DNA from 2 places in the Aliirhizobium cellulosilyticum genome. Region 1 is predicted to be linked to the other one. Evidence: predicted binding sites of a transcription regulator. Region 1 holds the regulator's gene; the other holds the start of a gene.
The links. Region 1 encodes LexA, which represses DNA repair genes until DNA is damaged. Its sites were predicted from a motif close to TGTTCNNNNTGTGTTCNG; they were not measured.

Region 2: radA (DNA repair protein RadA) is a predicted target of LexA. The motif match lies at 1,649-1,666, and genes of this name have one in related genera.

Annotation. Positions count from the first base shown of each region.
Region 1 covers NZ_JACIGW010000001.1:1,209,116-1,213,535, reverse strand. Annotated here, with positions in the region: gene kdsA (3-deoxy-8-phosphooctulonate synthase) at 1-434, opposite strand, end outside; gene GGE33_RS05670 (VOC family protein) at 439-1,311, opposite strand; gene lexA (transcriptional repressor LexA) at 1,510-2,223, shown strand; gene GGE33_RS05660 (ComEC/Rec2 family competence protein) at 2,204-4,420, opposite strand, start outside.
Region 2 covers NZ_JACIGW010000005.1:299,256-303,675, forward strand. Annotated here, with positions in the region: gene GGE33_RS20690 (ClbS/DfsB family four-helix bundle protein) at 1-192, opposite strand, end outside; gene alr (alanine racemase) at 427-1,599, shown strand; gene radA (DNA repair protein RadA) at 1,704-3,119, shown strand; gene GGE33_RS20705 (CvpA family protein) at 3,234-3,821, shown strand; gene purF (amidophosphoribosyltransferase) at 3,960-4,420, shown strand, end outside.

The DNA of each region.
Region 1 (4,420 bases):
TTGACGTTGATCGCCCGGCCGGTCTTGGCGGCTGCGACCAGAAGATCGGTCTGACGCGACAGAAAGGCCGGGATCTGCAGGATGTCGACGGTTGGCGCAACAAGCCCGCACTGCTCTTCCGTATGGATGTCGCTCAGGACCGGGAAGCCGAATTCCTTCTTCAGGTCGGCAAAAATCTCCATCGCATTTTCAAGTCCGATGCCGCGCTTGCCGGAGATCGACGTACGGTTGGCCTTGTCAAAGGAGGACTTGTAGACCAGCCCGATGCCGAGCTTGCCGCAGAGCTCGCTCATCGTGCCGGCGATCATGAAGGCATGATCACGGCTTTCCATCTGGCAAGGCCCCGCGATCAGCGAAAGCCGGCCTGCATTGGAGAATACGACCTTTTTGTCGCCTTCGCCGACCGAAACTTCTGAATTGGGGGAGACTGCCATTCTACTATTCCTCGAAGCCGAACAAAACGCCTTGGCCGGGCGACGGCGACACGAGAACGCGACCATCCCGGCGAATGAATGCGACGTCATTAGCAGCAAGGATGATCTCTGTCACGGCCAGATCAAGACTGCGAAAGATCACGGCCTCCCCTACCAACCCGGCTGCCACCCCTTCGATAGGAAGACCGAAGTCATGCGCAATTTGCTCGCGCCTGAGAACGCGCACGGCTCCCGTTTCAGCCTGGAACACCAGTCCACCTTCAACTTCGATACCCGGCGCTCGCAGCACATTGTCAAAAAAGGCAACCGAAGCATGCGGATCATCACTTGCCAAAATGACTTCCTTCAAACCGGCAACCGAATTGGCATGGATACGCAATTCAGCCATATCCTGAGGGAAAGATACCAGCCGCTGGCAGGAGAAAGTAAAGAAATCAGCCGCACCATCCATCGCGGCAAAAGCAAGCTGGAAACGAGCTTCGACCTCGTCACCGTCCGGAGACTTTACAGCTCTGCCGAATTCGAGGGGCTCACCGCCGGAAATTCCGGCCGCGACATAATGCCGATGATCGTTCGACGCGTCTTCACTGGAGACCACGATGGCCGACAAGCCTTCACGTCCGCGGCGACCGCGATAAGCCAGATCGCGCTCGACAAAGACATTGCCTTTCTTGGCATGAGCCCCCGCCTTGCGCCTGTCCGCAACAGCCAGTGGCTCCAGATAGGTACCGTCTTCAAAAAAAACACAGGCATTGGCCGTACCGAAGGGATGCACGCCGTCAGGCGCGACAGTGAAACCCAAAGACGACAGCCGCTCGCGTGCCTTGCCGAGATTTCCAACAGGCAAAACGAGATGATCGATATTCCTAGCAGTCACACATGTCCCCCAGACTTCTGATCCGCTAGGCGTAGATTGGGCAGACCGCCGGGGAGCGCAAGTAGATTCCGACTGAGAACGTCATTCGGCATCCAAGAAACTGATTATATTGTCACGAAAATTTAAGGACTTGCGGAACACATATGGAACATATAGTGTTCGTTCTGCATTTGTTTCAAATCTGAAGGTGCGCCTCACATGCTGACTCGCAAGCAACAGGAACTGCTTTTGTTCATTCACGAACGGATGAAGGAGTCGGGCGTACCTCCGTCTTTCGATGAAATGAAGGACGCTCTCGACCTTGCGTCGAAGTCGGGCATCCATCGGCTCATCACGGCACTTGAAGAGCGCGGTTTCATTCGCCGTCTCCCCAACAGAGCGCGCGCACTCGAGGTCATCAAGCTTCCCGAAGCCTATGTTCCCACGCTGCAGCCGAAACGCGGTTTTTCACCGAGCGTGATCGAGGGAAGCCTTGGCAAGAAGCCGGCGACGCCTGCTGCCCCGCCTGTCTCCGCCAATGACAGCGCGTCTGCAAGCGTGCCGGTCATGGGCCGCATCGCCGCCGGCGTACCGATCTCGGCAATTCAGAATAATACCCACGACATTTCCGTCCCCGTAGAGATGTTGGGATCCGGCGAGCATTATGCGCTTGAAGTCAAGGGCGACTCGATGATCGAGGCCGGAATTCTGGATGGCGACACCGTCATCATTCGCAACGGCAACACCGCCAATCCGGGCGATATCGTCGTTGCACTCGTGGATGATGAAGAGGCCACACTCAAGCGCTTCCGCCGCAAGGGTGGCTCGATTGCGCTGGAAGCGGCAAACCCGGCTTACGAGACACGAATTTTTCCACCGGATCGGGTCAAGGTCCAGGGCAGGCTCGTCGGCCTCATTCGCCGTTATCACTGACACCGGAATTGTTGCCAACATCAGTTGGCGCTTCTGATCGATAATCCGTTCCTGCTTGATCTGAGACAGCAAACTGCGCCTCAAGACGGCCACTCGATTTTGGTTTGGAAATCCATTCCGGCAGATACGGGTCATAGAGATTGCGTCGCCAGTCGTATTGGCGATGAATGGTCCATGGGCGAACCGTGCCAGCCATTGCTGTCGTGACACTCCATTTTCCGGCTGCCGCCGCCCCGGAAAGATCGATTTCAATTGACCCTGTCTTGCGCAGGCTGGCGCCGCTCAGCATCGGGGTACCAGACCGACAGGAATGGAAACGCGCACGCGGCGCGATAACAAGGCCGGCAACGTCGCAAGCCGCTCCGGCATAACGGCCATCATCAACAACAACGACCAAAACACCTTCCGGTGACATGAATGCGCACCAGGCCTTGAGCTGACATGAGAATCTGACACTCCCTGCCTCCTTCATCAGTCGCTGCGCTTCGATCAGAACGTGTTCCGGAAGTCTTTCACTGGAAGAACCCGGCATATTTTTTAGAATTTCACTTTCCAACATCTCCGGCATAGCCAGCACTGGAAGCTGTCGCGCATACATCCACTGCCCATAGACGAACTCGGAGGGACGTTTCCTGTTGGCGGCAGCACGTTCTGCATCTCGATAAGCAACGAGGTTCCCATCTTCAGCGATGAGAAGACTTGATTGGGCGTGTTGCACCCCCACCCAGAACAGGGCCGCAGCGGTAAACAGGAAAGGTAAGCCCGAATAGCGAAGCCGTGTCCTGAGGAGCGTCAGTAGCAGAAAACCGCAGACCCCAAGCGGCAAAAACCAGGGGTGCTGTTCTCCGACGACAATGTCCCCGCCCCATCCCGCTACATGCTTCGCGATCAAGATGACCCATTCGAGGCTCCAGGCCATGATCCCGATGAAGGGAGCATCGAGGCCGAAGGGCATCAACAACATCGCAGCAAGCCCGGCCGGCATCACCAGGAAGCTGATGATCGGCATGGCAGCCAGGTTCGCGGCAAGCCCATAGGTGGCGACGCGATGGAAATGCTCGACGGAAAACATCGTCGTCGCAAGACTACCAATCAGCGATGTCGCGATAATGCCGGCGATAAAGCGCCAGCCAACGGCAGCCAATGTCACCAGAGGATGACGGATGGGAAATCGCTCCCGCTCTTCCGTTTCAGGGCGTCGCGACCAGGCCGCATAACCGGCCACGAGCGCAACCGTGGCAGCAAACGACATCTGGAAACTTGGCCCCAGAATTTCCGAAGGCGTCCAGATGAGGATGATCAGCGCAGACAAGGCTACATTTCGCAAACTTATCGAGGGCCGGTCCAAAAGCACGGCAACAAGTATCACCGCCATCATGATATAGGCGCGCTGGGCGGATACACCGAAGCCCGATACCAGATAATAGGCCGTAACCATTGCAAGCGCCCCGCCGGCGGCAATCTTCTTGATTGGCAGGGCCTGTGCGAGGCCAGGGAAAAGAGCAAAGACGCTACGCAATCCCACGAAGAAAATCCCGGCGGCAAGCGCCATATTCAATCCGGAAATGGCAACGATGTGAGCGAGGCCGGAGACCCGTAGCGCCTCGACTGTATCTTCGGAAATTGCCCGTCTCTCATCGGTGACAATGGCGGCGGCGAAGGCACCGGCATCACCCGGCGCAATCTCGCGAATACGATTGCCGATCTGCCTGCGCAGATCGAAGAGCCAGCGTAAGGCGAGCTGTGGCCAGCCGGTCGCCACATCCGACCCTCCAGCCTGCTGCGGAGCGCTATAGAAATACCCCACCGCACCAATGCCATCGAAATATGCCGAGAAGGCAAAGTCGTGCAGACCGGGCAAGGCCGGCCCGGAAGGCGGTGACAGCCTTGCGCGTCCGGAAATAGCTGCCCCGTTGTCAAACGGCTGATGCTGCGCCCTTGCCAGCAGCGAAACCCGGACAGGCGGGCGCCGAAGAATGGGGTTTGCTGTCTGTCGCACAGCCACGATATAACGCAGTCGCCCGGGACCGGCAGCCTCACTACGCTCGACAACGCCCATGACATCCGTTGTTACCGGTGAATCGAGAATGACCGTCGATTGCCGCCACGCTTCGATCTCGGCCAGCGCCATGCCACAAAAGCCCAGACACGCAAATGTGAAAAAGACACGCGCGCAACCATCTCTTGTTATCAACGC
Region 2 (4,420 bases), on a different contig from region 1:
CAGCACCAGTTCGTTCCAGCCGATGAGGTATGCGACGAGATCCGCCGGGCTCATCATCGAGCCTGCCATGTGGCCCTGCATGGATGCCTCTCTCGCCCGGACCTTCGGAACGCTGGCAAGATCGTCCCAAAGCCTGTTGAAGGTCGTGGAGATCGCCGCAAGAAGTTCCTGCCTGGAACCGGGTACAGCCATGGAGCGCCTTCAGATGCTGTTCGAATACAGCATCTAAGCTACGCTTCTGTCCACAGGATATGAAGCCGTCCGGCTGTCGCAGCCGGACACCGACCCTAGGATTGCTGCACTATTATTGTGGTGTCAAAAGCCTGTACGGAGAACCTTATTCTTCACCCGCGGCCTTTTTCCAGCCGGCAAAAAGGTTAGGATCGGCCACTCCGCCTTTCAAAAGCATATTCAATTGAGACCGCCATGACAGAACAGACCGATTTTGACAGCGACGAAACCTATCCGGATGATTTCGATATCGCGCCCGTGAGATTGACGGTCGATCTCGGCGCACTTGTCGACAACTGGAAGGAAATGGCGCGCCGCTGTGGAAAGGCTTCAACCGCCGCAGTCGTCAAGGCGGATGCCTATGGTCTCGGGCTTGAGGATTGCGGTACCGCGCTCTATGAAGCCGGCGCACGGGATTTCTTCGTTGCCGCGGTGCAGGAAGGCGTAACCTTGCGCACCTACGCGCCGGATGCCCGCATCTACGTGCTTTCCGGCATATGGCCGGGCCAGGAACGGATGTTTTACGAAAACGATCTGGTCCCGGTGATCATCTCCGAGGAACAGCTGGCCTTCTGGATGTCGGTCACCGCCGAACATGGCGACCATCCTTGTGCGCTACATATCGATACCGGCTTCAACCGGCTCGGCCTTCCCGCGGAAGAAGCGATCGCCTTTGCCGAGGATGTCTCGCGGCCGGCAAGTTTCTCACCCGTTCTCGTCATGTCGCATCTTCACAGCGGCGATTCGCCGGCCTCTCCGCTCAACCGATCACAGCTTGAGTCTTTCCAACGGGTTGCTGCGGCTTTCGAAGGCGTTCCGACAAGTCTGTCTGCTTCCGCAGGCATCTTTCTCGGCCCGGAATATCACTTCGACCTCACCCGTCCCGGCATTGCCGCCTATGGCGGCGAGGCGGTCAACGGCATGAAGGCGCTTAAACCCGTGGCCAAGGCGGAGGCACGCATCATCCAGATCCGTGATGCGCCGTCCGGTTCGACCGTCAGCTACGGCGCCACCCATCAGCTGTCGCGCAACAGCAGGCTTGCCGTTGTGTCGGCCGGTTATGCCGACGGCTACCTGCGTTCGCTGTCAGGTTCCGGCGTACCGCTTCGGGCTGGAGGCGCACCCGGCGCTTTTGGCTTCATCGCCAACAGGCGCGTGCCCGTGATCGGCCGGGTCACGATGGATCTGACGATCTTCGACGTGACCGACGTACCCGAAAACGAAATCCGCACCGGTGACTATATCGAACTGTTCGGCCCGAACATCGCACTCGACGACACCGCACGCGCCGGCGGCACGATCGGTTACGAACTTCTGACCGCGCTCGGGCTGCGTTATGAACGGCGCTACATTTATCCGGACGATTGATATCACCGCCGTCTTGTCATCACCCGCCAGTTTCGCTTAAAAGGCCATTGGTTCCGCTTTTGTTCTTGCGGGTATCCGAGATATTCAAGGCGGCGATCAAATCTATGGCAAAAACCAAAACCCAATTCGTGTGCCAGAACTGCGGCACGGTGCATAGCCGCTGGGCCGGCAAGTGCGACGGCTGCGGCGAGTGGAACACGATCGTCGAGGAAGACCCGATGGGCGGCATCGGCGGCGGTCCCGGCAAGGCCCCGAAGAAGGGCCGTGCCGTTGCGTTGACCACGCTGTCGGGCGAAACCGAACAGGCACCGCGTATTTTCACCGGCATCTCCGAACTCGACCGCGCCACCGGTGGCGGTTTCGTGCGCGGCTCCGCCGTGCTGATTGGGGGCGACCCCGGCATCGGCAAGTCGACGCTGCTGATGCAGGCGGCAGCAGCACTTTCACGCCGCGGCCACCGGATCATCTATGTCTCGGGCGAAGAGGCGGTGGCCCAGGTGCGCCTGCGCGCCCAGCGCCTCGGTGCAGCGGATTCGGACGTGCTGCTTGCTGCGGAAACCAATGTGGAAGACATCCTTGCCACAATTTCCGAAGGCAAACGCCCCGATTTGGTGATCATCGATTCCATCCAGACGCTCTGGAGCGATACGGCAGATTCGGCCCCTGGCACCGTCACCCAGGTGCGCACCGGCGTGCAGGCAATGATCCGCTTTGCCAAGCAGACGGGTGCCGCCATGGTTCTCGTCGGGCATGTGACGAAGGAAGGCCAGATCGCCGGTCCGCGCGTCGTCGAGCACATGGTCGATGCCGTGCTTTATTTCGAGGGCGATCGCGGCCATCACTATCGCATCCTCAGAACGGTCAAGAACCGTTTCGGGCCGACCGACGAAATCGGCGTGTTCGAAATGTCCGATAACGGCTTGCGCGATGTTTCCAACCCGTCCGAACTGTTTCTCGGCGAGCGCAATGCCAAATCTCCGGGTGCCGCCGTCTTTGCCGGCATGGAAGGCACACGGCCGGTTCTGGTCGAGGTACAGGCGCTTGTAGCAGCCACTTCGCTCGGCACGCCGCGCCGCGCCGTGGTCGGCTGGGACAGTTCGCGTCTGGCAATGATCCTTGCCGTGCTCGAAGCCCATTGCGGGGTCAGGCTCGGCCAGCACGATGTCTATCTCAATGTCGCAGGCGGCTACCGCATTTCGGAACCGGCAGCCGACATGGCGATCGCATCGGCGCTCGTCTCCTCGCTTGCCGGCGCGGCTTTGCCTGCCGATTGTGTTTTCTTCGGCGAAATCAGCCTTTCAGGCGCCGTACGCCCGGTGTCGCAGACATCCCAGCGCCTGAAGGAAGCGGAAAAACTCGGCTTTGCCGGCGCCATGCTGCCTGCCACCTCGGCGGAACTGCCGAAGAACGGCAGCGCCCGCTGGACGATGATCGAGGACCTTCCCGATCTTGTCGCCCGCATTGCCGGATCCGCCAAGAAACTGGGGAAAGGCCATGAAAATGCCGGAGAAGATGATTGATCTTCCGTTAATGAGTTGGCTGATGTAAGACACTGCGCCCAATGCTGGAATGCCGGGCGAAAATGCCGGTTCATCCGGCAGGTGTGGAACGGCAGGTTCTGGAGTAGAGTTTACATGCCCATTACGATCTTCGACGGTATTGTCATCGGCGTCACCCTGTTTTCTGCGGTGCTTGCCATGGTCCGCGGCTTTTCCCGCGAAGTGCTGTCGATCGCCAGCTGGGCCGGCTCGGTTGCCGCCGCCTATTATCTTTATCCGCTGGCTGTGCCTTATGCGGAAAAATACACGTCCGATCACCGTATCGCGATTGCCGCCTCTGCAGGCGTGATCTTTCTGATCGCGCTGATCGTGATCTCCTTCATCACCTCGCGGATTGCTGATTTCATCATCGACAGCCGCATCGGCGCGCTGGACCGTACGCTCGGCTTCCTCTTCGGGGCTGCCCGCGGCATCCTGCTACTCGTCATCGCAACGGCCTTCTGGAACTGGCTGGTGCCAGTCAAGGCGCAGCCGACCTGGGTGGTGGACGCCAAGTCGAAGCCTTTCCTCGATACGCTTGTCGGCCGTCTTGAAGCCGTATTGCCCGAGGATATCGAGCCGCAGATCCGCGCGCGCATCACCGGCAAGGAAGAAGCGCCGGCCGATGTTCAGCCCGGCCAGGAACTGCCGCCGGTAGGCGACGCACCTGCTACAAATAATTGACGCTGTGTTGCGCTTGATGCAGCGCAATTCGTCACCATTTGTGGTATGACTTGAATTCAGGTAGAGAGCGGGCTGGCACCGGGGACGAAAACTCCCCGGCCGGCCTTTCCATTTTAAGATCAAGGGCACAGGCTCACGATGGACCAGTCGGCTTCACAATCCTTCGACATCAACCACTCCAATGAGTGGGAAGACGATACGCTGCATGAAGAATGCGGCGTGTTCGGCATCCTCGGGCACCCGGATGCGGCAACGCTGACGGCGCTTGGTCTGCATGCCCTTCAGCATCGTGGCCAGGAAGCTGCCGGTATCGTTTCCTTCGACGGCCTGCGCTTCCATTCGGAACGCCGCATGGGCCTCGTCGGCGACCATTATACGGACCCGGCAACGCTCGCCAAGCTGCCCGGCAACATCTCCATCGGCCACGTCCGTTATTCGACGACCGGCGAAGTGGCGCTCCGCAACGTGCAGCCGCTGTTTGCCGAACTGGAAGTCGGCGGTATCGCGATCGCCCATAACGGCAATTTCACCAACGGCCTGACGCTTCGCCGTCAGCTGATCGCCGGTGGCGCCATCTGTCAGTCTACTTCCGATACCGA